3 regions of the Pseudomonas bambusae genome follow, and region 2 is predicted to be linked to each of the others. Evidence: predicted binding sites of a transcription regulator. Region 2 holds the regulator's gene; each other region holds the start of a gene.

Region 1 (3,958 bases), 160 kb from region 2:
TCTTGGTTTTTCATTTGTGCCAAGGGACATCAGGCCGGGGCATTACCCGGGCCGATGATCGGGAAGCTTACGGTGTCAACCGTGGAGCGCGCCGCTACCGGGTTTATACCCGAGCCGCAACCCGCCCCAATGCCGTCCTTTGACGATGATCGGCACAGAAAGATCGTGCATCAGCTCGCCGGTGTCGCGGGTGTAGGTTTGCAAGAGCATGGGCTGTTGATGGCTGCCGCAGCGAATGCCAGTGCGATCGTCGAATTTACGCTTGGTGCGGTTGTGCACCGTGTCGGCGGCAGGATCGCCGGTGAGGGGTTGGCTGAACGCCAGATTGTGCGTCGGGACGTAACCCTGCTGGGTGCAGGCGATGGCGAACACCAGGCCTTCGTGCCGGGTCAGCAACGGCTCCTGGATGGAAGGCAAGACCTGGTCGGTGTAGCGGTCAAACCGGGTCTGGAATTTGGGCGGCGACGTGTTGGCAATGGGCTGGTAATGACGATCGAACAGGTCATCTAGGCTGACACGGTGCTGGTCGATGTCCTGCTCGAAGCGACGGGCAATCTCACTGGCCCCTTCACGAGCGAGGTCGTAGATGCGCTGGTGATAGTCTTCCAGACCCACCTCCGCCAGCCGCTCGCTGATGGTCTCGGCCTGGCCCTCCATCTGCACGGCAGATTTAGCCAATTGACGGGTCTGGTCGTCGCTGATCGCCAGGTCGCTGCGCATTTGTTCAATGGCCACGAACAGGCTGCTCAATTGCCCTTGATTGTTCTCCGCGCCCGAGGCGATCTCGCTGACCTGCCCTTCCACCCCGGCGGCCAACTGCGCAATGCTCGCCAATTGACGGCCCGTGGTTTCCACCTGCCCGACGCCGCTGTCCAGGTCCCCCGCCAACTGGCGAATCTGTTCGACCACTTGCGCGGTGCGCTGCTGGATGTCGGCGACCATCTCCCCGACTTCGCCGGTGGCGGTGGCCGTTCGGCCCGCCAGCCCACGCACTTCGTCGGCCACGACGGCGAAACCGCGCCCGTGCTCACCGGCCCGAGCGGCTTCGATGGCAGCATTGAGCGCCAGCAGATTGGTCTGGCTGGCAATTGACTGAATGACCGACGTCACCCGTTGAATGTCTTCGCTGCGTTGACTCAGGGCTTCGATCAATTGACGGCTGCTGTCGGCGCGCTCGCTGAGCTGATGCATCAAAGCGATGGAGGCGTTAAGTACGATCAGCCCGGCGTCGCTGCTTTGCCGCACTTCACTGGCCGCGCCCAACGCTTGCTGGCTGAGGGACGACGTGGCGCGCTCAGTGGCGATCATCACGTCAGCGCTGCTGACGATCTGCTCGGCGGCATCGACCTGGGATTGCAGCTTGCTTGCCAGTTGCTTGACCGAAAACGCCACCGCCGCCGCTGACAGGGCGTTGTGACTGGTGCTGCGGGACAGGTCGCGGGTCAGGCGCTCCAGGGCATCGTCGGGCTGGCCAGCAGGCTCAACGATTGTTCGGGCAGGGATAAAGCGCGGCAACCAGAGGGTCAGCAAGCCGAGGGGCAGGCACACATAGACTGACAGTTCGCCCCACGCCATGGCGGCAAACAGCAGACATAACGCAAGACTTTGCAGGCAAAGCCCCAGCAAGCGGGGATTTGCAGCTGGCAATACGCTCGCCGCCGATTGTGCGGGTAACGAACGCGACCCGGTGCCCATGCCATTAGCCGTCATATCCTTGACCCACCCTGCTTATCATTATTTTGAAAGCATTAAACGTCAGATGGCGGCCATGCGCCATGAGTCATTAGTGGTAGTCGGTCGGATTTTTGTCCGCTTCATCCGGGGGGATCAGAATCACAAATCGCAGGCGACAAAAAGCCCGACGGCCTCGCAAGGCAATCGGGCTTTGAACCACAGCGGGCGGGTCAGGCCTGGCGCTGGTGGCGGTCGATCTGCTCGTGGCGTTCCTGAGCTTCGATGCAGTATTTGGTGGTCGGGCTGATCAGCAGGCGCTTCAGACCGATAGGCTCACCACTGTCATCGCACCAACCGAACGTGTCTTCGGCGATACGGGTCAACGCCATTTCCAGCTGTGGAAGCATGCGCTGATCGCGGTCGATCACGTTGACCAGCCAGTGACGCTCTTCTTCGACGGAAGCGGCATCAGCGGGATCAGCCGGGGTGTCCAGGCTTTCGATAGCGATACGGCTCTGCTCGATGCGCTCGTGGATTTCCACTTTCATGGCTTGCAGCAGCTCGATGAAGAATGCGTGTTGCTCCGCGTTCATGTAGTCATCGGCCGGCATCGCCAGCAACTTTTCCTTGGTCATTGATTTCTCTATAAAAAAACGTGCATTAGGGCGAATCAAGGGAGCGCCTTGGCCCGATCGTAAAGGTCGCGAGTCACCAGCGCCGTCGTCTCCAAGCGCACCCGGCACTCAATTTACGAGGGGCGGCAGTCTAAGGCCGGGTTTCGTACTCGGCAACATAATTGAACAAGATTCGCTCAACAACCCCCCAAATCCCCGGTGGCGTTAAGCCAAACCGGTGTTTCAACCTGTGTCTGCCATGACAAGCTCATCGGATTCGGCACCGTTATCGCGAGCAAGCTCACTCCTACAGGCACGGGTAACCCTGTAGGAGTGAGCTTGCTCGCGATGGCGTCCGGCCTGCCAACACCGGCTTTCTGGACGCTGTCTGACAGGCCATCGGCCGTTCGGTTCAAACCGGCAGAAAAACGAAAAGGGCCCCTCTGCGGGCCCTTTTCACGTTCATCAAACGACTGGCATCACGACATCAGCGTTTGAGCTTGCGTTTGTTGCGGTACTGGTCGATGACCACCGCGACGACGATGATCAGGCCTTTGATGATGTCTTGCACATAGGCATCGACGCCGACGAAGGTGAAGCCGCTGGCCATGACGCCCAGGATCAGCGCGCCGATCACAGTACCCGTAATCCGCCCAACGCCCCCGGCCAGGCTGGTGCCGCCGATCACGGCGGCGGCAATCGCGTCCAGCTCATACGACACGCCCATGCCCGCCTGCCCAGTCGCAGCCCGCGCCGACGCGACCACACCCGCCAACCCCGCCAGCAGACCGGCGATGCTGTAGACGATCACCAGGTGACGCTTGACGTTGATCCCGGAGGTGCGCGCCGCCTGCATGTTGCCGCCGATGGCGTAGGTGTATTTGCCGTATTTGGTGTAGCGCAGGGCGATGTGGAAGATCACCGCCACCACCAGAAAGATGATCACGGGCATCGCGCCCTGACCGATGGCGGTGTAGGAATCGTTGAGCATGCTCACGGGCTGGCCGCCGGTGTAGAAGCGTGCCAGGCCACGGGCCGACACCATCATGCCGAGGGTGGCGATGAACGGCGGAATCCCGGTGATGGCGATGATGCTGCCGTTGATCGCCCCGGCCAACAGCCCCACCCCCAATCCGGCGATGACCGGTATCCACACCGGCAGGTCGGTCAGTGAAGGAAATACAGCGCGGGTGTAATCGGAGGATTGCGCGAGACTGGCCGCGATCATCGCCGTCAACGCCAGCACCGAGCCGGACGACAGGTCGATGCCTGTGGTGATGATCACCTGGGTCACGCCTATCGCGATCATCCCGATGATCGACACCTGCAGGATCATCAGCACCAGTCGCTGGGAGTTCATCAGAAAGCTCTGATCCCGTACGACCCAGCCGAAGATTTCAAAGATCAGGCCGATGCCGATCAGCACCAGAAAGATGCTCAGCTCGGTAGGCATCCGGCGTTTGTGCTTGGTCGGCGCCACGGCGGGTTTGTTTTCCAGGATCGCGTTCATCTTCATGTGTGCCTCTTATTCTTGTCAGGACCCACGATGGGCCATTGGCCTTCAATGGATCGAGTTACCCGACGCCAGGTGCATGACCCGCTCCTGGGTCGCTTCGGCACGGTCCAGCGTGCCCATCATTTCGCCTTCGTGCATGACCATGACCCGGTCG
Region 2 (3,958 bases):
CGAGACATTGGCGCGCAAGCCCACAGCCACTTTCACATAGAACCCTGGCTCTGGATTTCAGAAGCCGAGGCTGGATAGCAGATCGTCTACATCATCCTGACCGGATACGACGTCTTCACGTTTATCGGCATGAATCTGCGGACCTTCACCCTTGGAATGAAGTTTTTCCTGTTCTTTTTGCTTACGGAACTCTTCCTGGTCGTGTTCGATCCCGGCGAAGCGATCGACCTGACTGGCCATCAGCACCAACTTGAGCAAATTACTCTCGACTTCGGTCACCAGTGTGGTCACACGCTTGATCACCTGACCGGTCAGGTCCTGATAGTCCTGAGCCAGCAGAATGTCGTTCAGGTGGCTGGCGACCTCGTGGGTCTCCTTCTCGCTGCGGGTCAGAAAACCTTCGACGCGGCGGGCCAGATCACGAAACTCTTCAGCACCGATTTCGCGGCGCATGAAGCGGCCCCAATCGACGCTCAACGCCTTGGCGTCGGCGCTCAGGCCGTTCATCAGCGGTGTGCTCTGCTCCACCAGGTCCATCGTGCGGTTGGCCGCGCCTTCAGTGAGGCGGACAACGTACGACAGACGTTCGGTGGCATCCGTGATCTGCGACACTTCCTCGGCTTGCGGCATGTGCGGGTCAATCTGGAAATTGACGATTGCACTGTGCAGCTCGCGCGTCAGCTTGCCCACTTCCTGATACAGGCCGCGGTCCCGGGTCTGATTAAGCTCATGGATAAGTTGCACGGCGTCGCCGAACTTGCCTTTTTCGAGGCTGGCGACCAGTTCTTGTGCGTGTTTCTTCAGGGTCGACTCGAAGTCACCCATTGTCGAATCTTTGGAATCCATAGCGCCCTCACAGCGGACATCAGGAATTGACGCGCTCGAATATCTTCTCGATTTTTTCTTTGAGCACCTGAGCCGTGAAAGGCTTGACCACGTAACCGTTCACGCCCGCCTGAGCGGCTTCGATGATCTGCTCGCGCTTGGCTTCGGCGGTCACCATCAACACAGGCAGGTGACGCAGACGTTCGTCGGCACGCACCTGACGCAGCAGGTCGATGCCGGACATGCCAGGCATGTTCCAGTCGGTCACCAGAAAGTCAAAAGCACCGCTCTGCAGCATCGGCAATGCGGTGGTACCGTCATCTGCTTCGGCCGTGTTGGTGAACCCAAGGTCACGCAACAGGTTTTTTATGATCCGCCGCATCGTTGAAAAGTCATCAACGATGAGGATTTTCATGTTCTTGTCCAATTCGACCTCCAAGCAGTCTTTAACGCGCCCAGTGCCTGGACGCGCGTTCAATCAATACCGGCAACATCGCTCCACCGGTCACACGAAAACGAGGGGGCCTTTCGAAGAAACACGTGATGAGCGCCACGGAAAAAGTCCGAAGACCTGATCCCAGCGGCTCCTGCCTTGTCCCTTTTGCTTCCCACACAACGCCTTGCACAGCCGGCCTTACCACCCAAAACGCAGGCATCTTTGTGAAAAGACGGGCCCGCGTCAATGCGTCAACGCGCGCGCCATTCTCCCAACCGGCCCCGCAGACGTGCGGCGCACTGGCTATGCAGCTGGCTGACACGGGATTCGCTGACCCCCAAGACCTCCCCGATCTCTTTGAGGTTCAGCTCTTCGTCGTAGTACAACGCCAGCACCAGGCGCTCACGCTCGGGCAGGTTGGCGATGGCGTCCGCCAGCGCGCTCTGGAAACGTTCATCTTCCAGATCCCGCGACGGTTCGAGCGACTGGCTCGCGCCGTCCTCGTGCAACCCTTCATGCTCGCCGTCCTGCAACAGGTCGTCGAAGCTGAACAAGCGGCTGCCCAAGGTATCGTTCAGAATCCCGTAGTAATCGTCGAGACTCAATTGAAGTTCGGCCGCAACCTCGTGATCTTTAGCGTCGCGACCGGTTTTCGCTTCAATTGCACGAATCGCGTCACTGACCATGCGCGTATTGCGGTGGACCGAGCGTGGCGCCCAGTCCCCCTTGCGCACTTCATCGAGCATCGCGCCGCGAATACGAATGCCGGCGTACGTCTCGAAACTCGCACCCTTGGTGGAATCGTATTTGGTCGACACTTCGAGCAGGCCGATCATGCCGGCCTGGATCAGATCCTCGACCTGCACGCTGGCCGGCAGACGCGCCAGCAAGTGGTAGGCGATGCGCTTGACCAAAGGGGCATAGCGCTCGATCAGCTCATACTGAGAATCTTTGGACGATTTGCTGTACATGCGATAGCCACTTGCAGTCATGACACAGGCCCTGCACTGGTCTGATGAACCAGGCGCTCAACGAAAAATTCAAGGTGGCCTCGCGGGTTCGCCGGCAATGGCCAGGTATCGACCTTCTGCGCGATGGCCTTGAACGCCAGCGCGCATTTGGAACGTGGAAACGCTTCGTACACCGCACGCTGCTTCTGCACGGCCTTGCGCACGCATTCGTCGTACGGCACGGCGCCGACGTATTGCAGGGCCACGTCGAGGAAGCGGTCGGTGACCTTGGTCAGCTTGGCGAACAGGTTGCGGCCTTCCTGAGGGCTCTGCGCCATGTTAGCCAGCACGCGGAAACGGTTCATGCCGTAGTCGCGGTTCAGCAGTTTGATCAGCGCGTAGGCGTCGGTGATCGAGGTCGGTTCATCGCAGACCACCAACAGCACTTCCTGCGCGGCGCGCACGAAGCTGACCACCGATTCGCCGATCCCGGCAGCGGTGTCGATCACCAGCACGTCCAGGTTGTCGCCGATGTCGCTGAACGCCTGAATCAGACCCGCGTGTTGCGCAGGGCTCAGGTGAACCATGGTCTGGGTGCCCGACGCCGCAGGCACGATGCGCACACCGCCCGGGCCCTGCAACAGAACATCGCGCAGCTCGCAGCGTCCTTCAATGACGTCCGCCAAGGTGCGTTTAGGGGTCAGTCCCAACAATACGTCAACGTTGGCGAGACCCAGATCGGCGTCCAGCAACATGACGCGACGTCCCAGCTCAGCCAGGGCCAGCGAGAGGTTCACTGACACGTTGGTCTTGCCGACGCCACCTTTGCCACCGGTCACCGCGATAACCTGTACGGGATGCATGCTGCCCATGTTAATTTTTTACCTTGTCTTGCTTAGACCAAAGCCACATTTCGGGCTGCACGTTCACTGCGTGAACAATGCTTGGCAGACCATCGATGCAGGTATATTCCACTGTCATTTTCCTTACCTAGCCCGCGCGCTTGCCGGGGCTGTGATAAAGATCCGCAAACATATCCGCCATCGCTTCCTCGCTAGGCTCCTCCTGCATCTGAACGCTGACAGCCCTGCTGACCAACTGATGCCGACGTGGCAGATGCAGATCATCCGGAATGCGCGGGCCATCGGTGAGATAGGCCACGGGCAATTCATGTGTCACCGCCAGGCTCAGCACTTCGCCGAGGCTGGCGGTTTCGTCGAGCTTGGTCAGGATGCACCCGGCCAAACCGCAACGCTTATAACTGTGGTACGCCGCCGTCAGCACCTGCTTCTGGCTGGTGGTGGCGAGCACCAGGTAATTGCGCGCCTTGATCCCGCGACCGGCCAGACTCTCCAGTTGCAGGCGCAGGGCCGGATCACTGGCTTGCAGGCCGGCGGTGTCAATCAACACCACACGCTTGCGCAGCAACGGCTCCAGCGCCTGAGCCAGCGATTGACCGGGGTCAACGTGGGTCACCGGCACATTCAGGATGCGGCCCAGCGTCTTGAGCTGTTCCTGCGCCCCGATGCGGAAGCTGTCCATGCTCACCAGCGCGATGTTTTGTGCGCCGTACTTCAACACGTAACGCGCCGCCAGCTTGGCCAGCGTTGTGGTCTTGCCCATGCCTGCCGGGCCGACCATCGCAATCACACCGCCCTCTTCCAGCGGCTCGACATCCGGGGTGACGATCATGCGCGCCAGGTGCGCCAGCAACATGCGCCAGGCGTGGGGCTGATCGTCGGTGTCC
Region 3 (3,958 bases), 380 kb from region 2:
CGTTGGTCTGATTCGCGCCAGCGGCGGTCTGCGCCGACAGGTCCTGAATGTTCACCAGATTGCGGTCAACTTCCCGCGCCACTTGGGCCTGTTCTTCGGCCGCGCTGGCGATCACCAGATTGCGTTCGTTGATCTGGCTGACGCCTTCGCTAATGCGCTCCAGCGCCAAACCGGCTTCGGTGGCGAGTGTCTGGGTGTTGGTGGCGATGGCCTGGCTCTTGCCCATGGCGCGCACTGCTTCATCGGCACCGTTGCGCACCAGGGTGATCATCGATTCGATCTCGCCGGTAGAGGCTTGTGTGCGGGCGGCGAGGGCGCGGACTTCGTCGGCGACCACGGCAAAACCGCGGCCTTGCTCACCGGCGCGGGCCGCTTCGATGGCCGCGTTGAGGGCTAGCAGGTTGGTCTGTTCGGCAATGCCACGAATCACGTCCAGCACTTTGGTGATGTCACGAATCTGCCCGGCCAGTGCCTCGACGCGTTGGGTCGAATCGTTGATTTCCACGGTCATGGTGTTCATCGCAGTCACCGCTTGCTGCACTTGCTGCTGGCCCTTGACCGCGTCGTCGGCCGTCTGGGTCGAGACCTGCGAAGCGCTGGCGGCGTTGCGGGCGACTTCTTCGACGGCGGCGGTCATCTGGTTCACGGCCGTTGCAGCCTGCTGGATTTCGTCGTTCTGACGTTGCAGCCCTCGGGTGCTGTCGTCGGTCACAGCGGTCAGTTCTTCCGCAGCCGAGGCCAGTTGATCCGAAGCACTGGCGATCTGTTGCACGGTGCCCTTGAGGCTGCCCTGCATCGTCGACAGCGCCCTGAGCAGTTGCCCGGTCTCGTCCTGGCCGCCGGAGGCGATGACGTGGGTCAGGTTGCCGTTGGCCACATGGGAGGCGCTTTCCACCGATTGATAAATAGGGCGAGTGATCATGCGCGTCACGATCAACCCCAGTGAAATGGCGCAAATGACCGCGATCAGCGAACCGATGGTCAACAGCCACGTCACCTGACTGTCGGTTTCCACGCCTGCCTGGGCCGACTCTTGAGCCTGGCGAGCGTTGGATTCGATGATGATTTTCAGCTCGCCCATGGTTTTGCGGTAGGTCGGGGTGACGTTACTGGCCGCCAGTTTCGCGCCCTGTTCGACGTCTCCGCTCTGAATGACGCTCAGCGTGCTTTGAACCGCCGACATGTAGGCGGGCCAGTCGCGAGTAAAGTCATCGCCCGCTGCCTTTTCGTCATCTTCCATAGGGGTCTTGCGATAGATCGCGAAGTCGGTGTCTGCCTGCGCCTGGTTTTCCTTGAGCGACTGAATGACCGCGTTGACTTCCTCGGGGCTGGCCTTCAGCGCGCTGAGGGCGATGATCTTGAAGAAGTCGCGGTTGGTGGCAATCACGTTGGCCTTCACCGAATCGACCTTGGTGACCGACAGCATGCTGTTTTCAACAGTGCCTTTGAACAAATCGTACAGACGAGAAATGCCGTTCTGGCCTAGCACACCCACCACCACAGTGATCAGGGCACACAGGCTAAACGCGAGCAACAGCTTGGACTTGAGTTTCAGGTTGGTCAGCCAGGACATGAAGGAATACTCAGGCGAGAGGAAGAGACGCGGTTGGGTCACCGTCTTCCAAGCGTATCGGCGGAGAGGGAAGGGACTTTACATATCCGGTAACATCTAGCCGAAACTTTACGTTCTCCGAAATTGGCCGAGTTTGGATCCATTATCCCGACTCTTTTCTTCACGCTCGCGTGCTTTAAAGCATACGACCTGCGTCACAAATGCATTCGTTTCACCCAGCATCATTGTCATGGAAGGGTCGCTTTTTATCGCGGGTGTCACCTAAGCTTTACTTGGGTGCCGCCGATAACCGAAGCGAGGGCTCTCCTGCCCTACGGCAAGTTGGCGACGCCCCTGTGAAATAGCTTGATGGCAATTTGATGTTGGCTATTATCTGCGCCACGTTAAGGGTGCTTCGACGTTGATGCTTGTGAGGCTGCCTCTGAGCTGATTTATCTCCCGCTACAGGAATCTCGATGCTGGCCTGGAACCAAAAAACCTTTCTGATCGTCGATGATTTCTCCGATTTTCGCAGCTCGGTCAGGTCAATGCTGCGCGAGTTGGGCGTCAAGGAAGTGGACACCGCAGACAATGGCGAACAGGCGATCAAGGCCTGCTCGCAGAAGCGCTATGACTTTATCCTGCACGACTTCAACTTGGGTGACGGCAAGAAAAATGGCCAGCAGGTGCTGGAAGACCTGATGACCGACCGGCTGATCAGCCATGAAAGCGTGTTCGTCATGGTCACCGCTGAAAACAGTCAAGCAATGGTCATGAGCGCGCTGGAATGGGAGCCTGACGCGTATCTGACCAAGCCGTTCAACCGCGCCAGCCTGGCGCAGCGTCTGGAAAAAATCGTCCAGCGCAAGACCCTGCTCAAGCCAATCCTCCAGGCCCTCGACCGTGGCAAGCCCGCTGAAGTGCTGGCGGCCTGCGTCAACCTGACCAAACAGGACCCGCGTTTCGCGCCGTTGTGCCTGCGCTACAAGGCCGACGCACTGCGCGACCTGAACCAGCAGGAGCCGCTGGAAGCGTTCCTCAAGTCCATCCTCGCTGACCGCCCGCAACCCTGGGCGTATTCTGCGTTGGGCAAGCTGCTGTTCAAGCGCAATCGCAATGCCGAAGCGCAAACGGTCTATGAAGAAGCGATTCGTACCTTTAATGCGATGCCGGTGCTGTTCGACGGTTTGGCGGATGTGCTGATTGCCAGCGGCGATAATCGTCGTGCGCAGAAAATGCTCGAAGAAGCCGTGCGCCTGTCGCCCTATGCCGTGCGCCGTCAGCGTTTGCTGGGCAAGCTGTCGTTGGAGAATCAGGACTTTGACGGCGCCTCCCGTGCGTTCCGCCAGGCGGTGTCGCAAGGTCAGTTTTCTCGCTTCAAGGACCCCGAAACCAACCTCGGTCTTGCGCAGGCGCTGATCAGCAAGGGCGCCGAGCGGGGCTTCGACGCGCGGACCCGCGTGGAAATCAACCAGACCCTGGGCGACGTCGCCAAGGAGCACACCAACGACGCCGGTCTGCAAGTGCGGGCGCGTTTGATGAAGGCCACCAGTGTCGCGAGTTCCGATCCGGAAATGGCGGCCAAATTGACCGCGCAGGCCATGGAACGGCTCGACGGCATGGAGCATTTTCTCAGCGCCGATGCGGCGTTGGCCGTTGCGTCACAGCTCAAGCAACTGGGACAGGAAGCGGCCGGTGCCGGGATCTTGAAAAGCTGCGCGGAAATCTACGGCGACGATCCGGCTGTCATGCAGAACATCGCCAGGCAGACCGACGACCCGGAAATCCTCGGTGCGGGCAAGGCGGCGATCGATCTGAACATGCAAGGCATTCGCAGTTATCGCGCGGGCAAGCTGGGCGAGGCTCAGGACTTGTTCCGTCAGGGGCTGGCGCTGCAACCCAAGAACATCAGTATCGCGTTGAACATGGCCCAGTCGCTGTTGCACATGGGCGTGCAGAACCTCGACGCGGCCAGCCTCAAGGAGTGTCAGAACAGTCTGAAAATGGTGGGCAAGATGCCCGAGACCGACCCGCGATACGAGCGGTATCAGAAACTGCGACTCAAGGCGTTTGGCGAATGACGGACGAGGATTCGGGGCTGGATTTTTCCATGGTGATCGCCTCCACCGTGCACGACATGAAGAACTCCCTGGCGTCGCTGATCCAGGCCCACGGGCAATGGGTCAAGCAACTGCCCGAGGCCCATCGCGGCACGCCGGAACAGGGCGTGATCGACTACGAATTCGCGCACCTCAACGGCATGCTCGTGCAACTGCTGGGCCTGTACAAACTGGGCGTTAATCAACTGCCGTTGCGCCCGGATTATCACGAGTTGGACGACTTCATCGAAGCACAACTGGCGTTTCACCAGGAAGTCCTCGCCAGCCGTGGCATCGTGGCACGGTA

The links. The regulator FliA, encoded in region 2, starts transcription of late flagellar genes. The targets are predictions, from matches to a motif close to CTAAAGTTTNNNNNNNNNNNGCCGNTAA.
Region 1: the regulator FliA is predicted to act here: its motif matches at 1,760-1,787, upstream of AAEO81_RS22260 (methyl-accepting chemotaxis protein).
Region 3: the regulator FliA is predicted to act here: its motif matches at 1,628-1,655, upstream of AAEO81_RS23195 (methyl-accepting chemotaxis protein).

The regions. Positions count from the first base shown of each region.
Region 1 is NZ_CP151650.1:4,883,871-4,887,828, forward strand. Features, by position in the region: gene AAEO81_RS22260 (methyl-accepting chemotaxis protein) at 76-1,575, opposite strand; gene AAEO81_RS22265 (TraR/DksA C4-type zinc finger protein) at 1,905-2,309, opposite strand; gene AAEO81_RS22270 (ABC transporter permease) at 2,776-3,798, opposite strand; gene AAEO81_RS22275 (sugar ABC transporter ATP-binding protein) at 3,850-3,958, opposite strand, start outside.
Region 2 is NZ_CP151650.1:4,720,767-4,724,724, forward strand. Features, by position in the region: gene AAEO81_RS21530 (protein phosphatase CheZ) at 58-846, opposite strand; gene AAEO81_RS21535 (chemotaxis response regulator CheY) at 866-1,240, opposite strand; gene fliA (RNA polymerase sigma factor FliA) at 1,513-2,253, opposite strand; gene fleN (flagellar synthesis regulator FleN) at 2,250-3,083, opposite strand; gene flhF (flagellar biosynthesis protein FlhF) at 3,202-3,958, opposite strand, start outside.
Region 3 is NZ_CP151650.1:5,103,420-5,107,377, reverse strand. Features, by position in the region: gene AAEO81_RS23195 (methyl-accepting chemotaxis protein) at 1-1,573, opposite strand, end outside; gene AAEO81_RS23190 (response regulator) at 2,029-3,633, shown strand; gene AAEO81_RS23185 (HAMP domain-containing sensor histidine kinase) at 3,630-3,958, shown strand, end outside.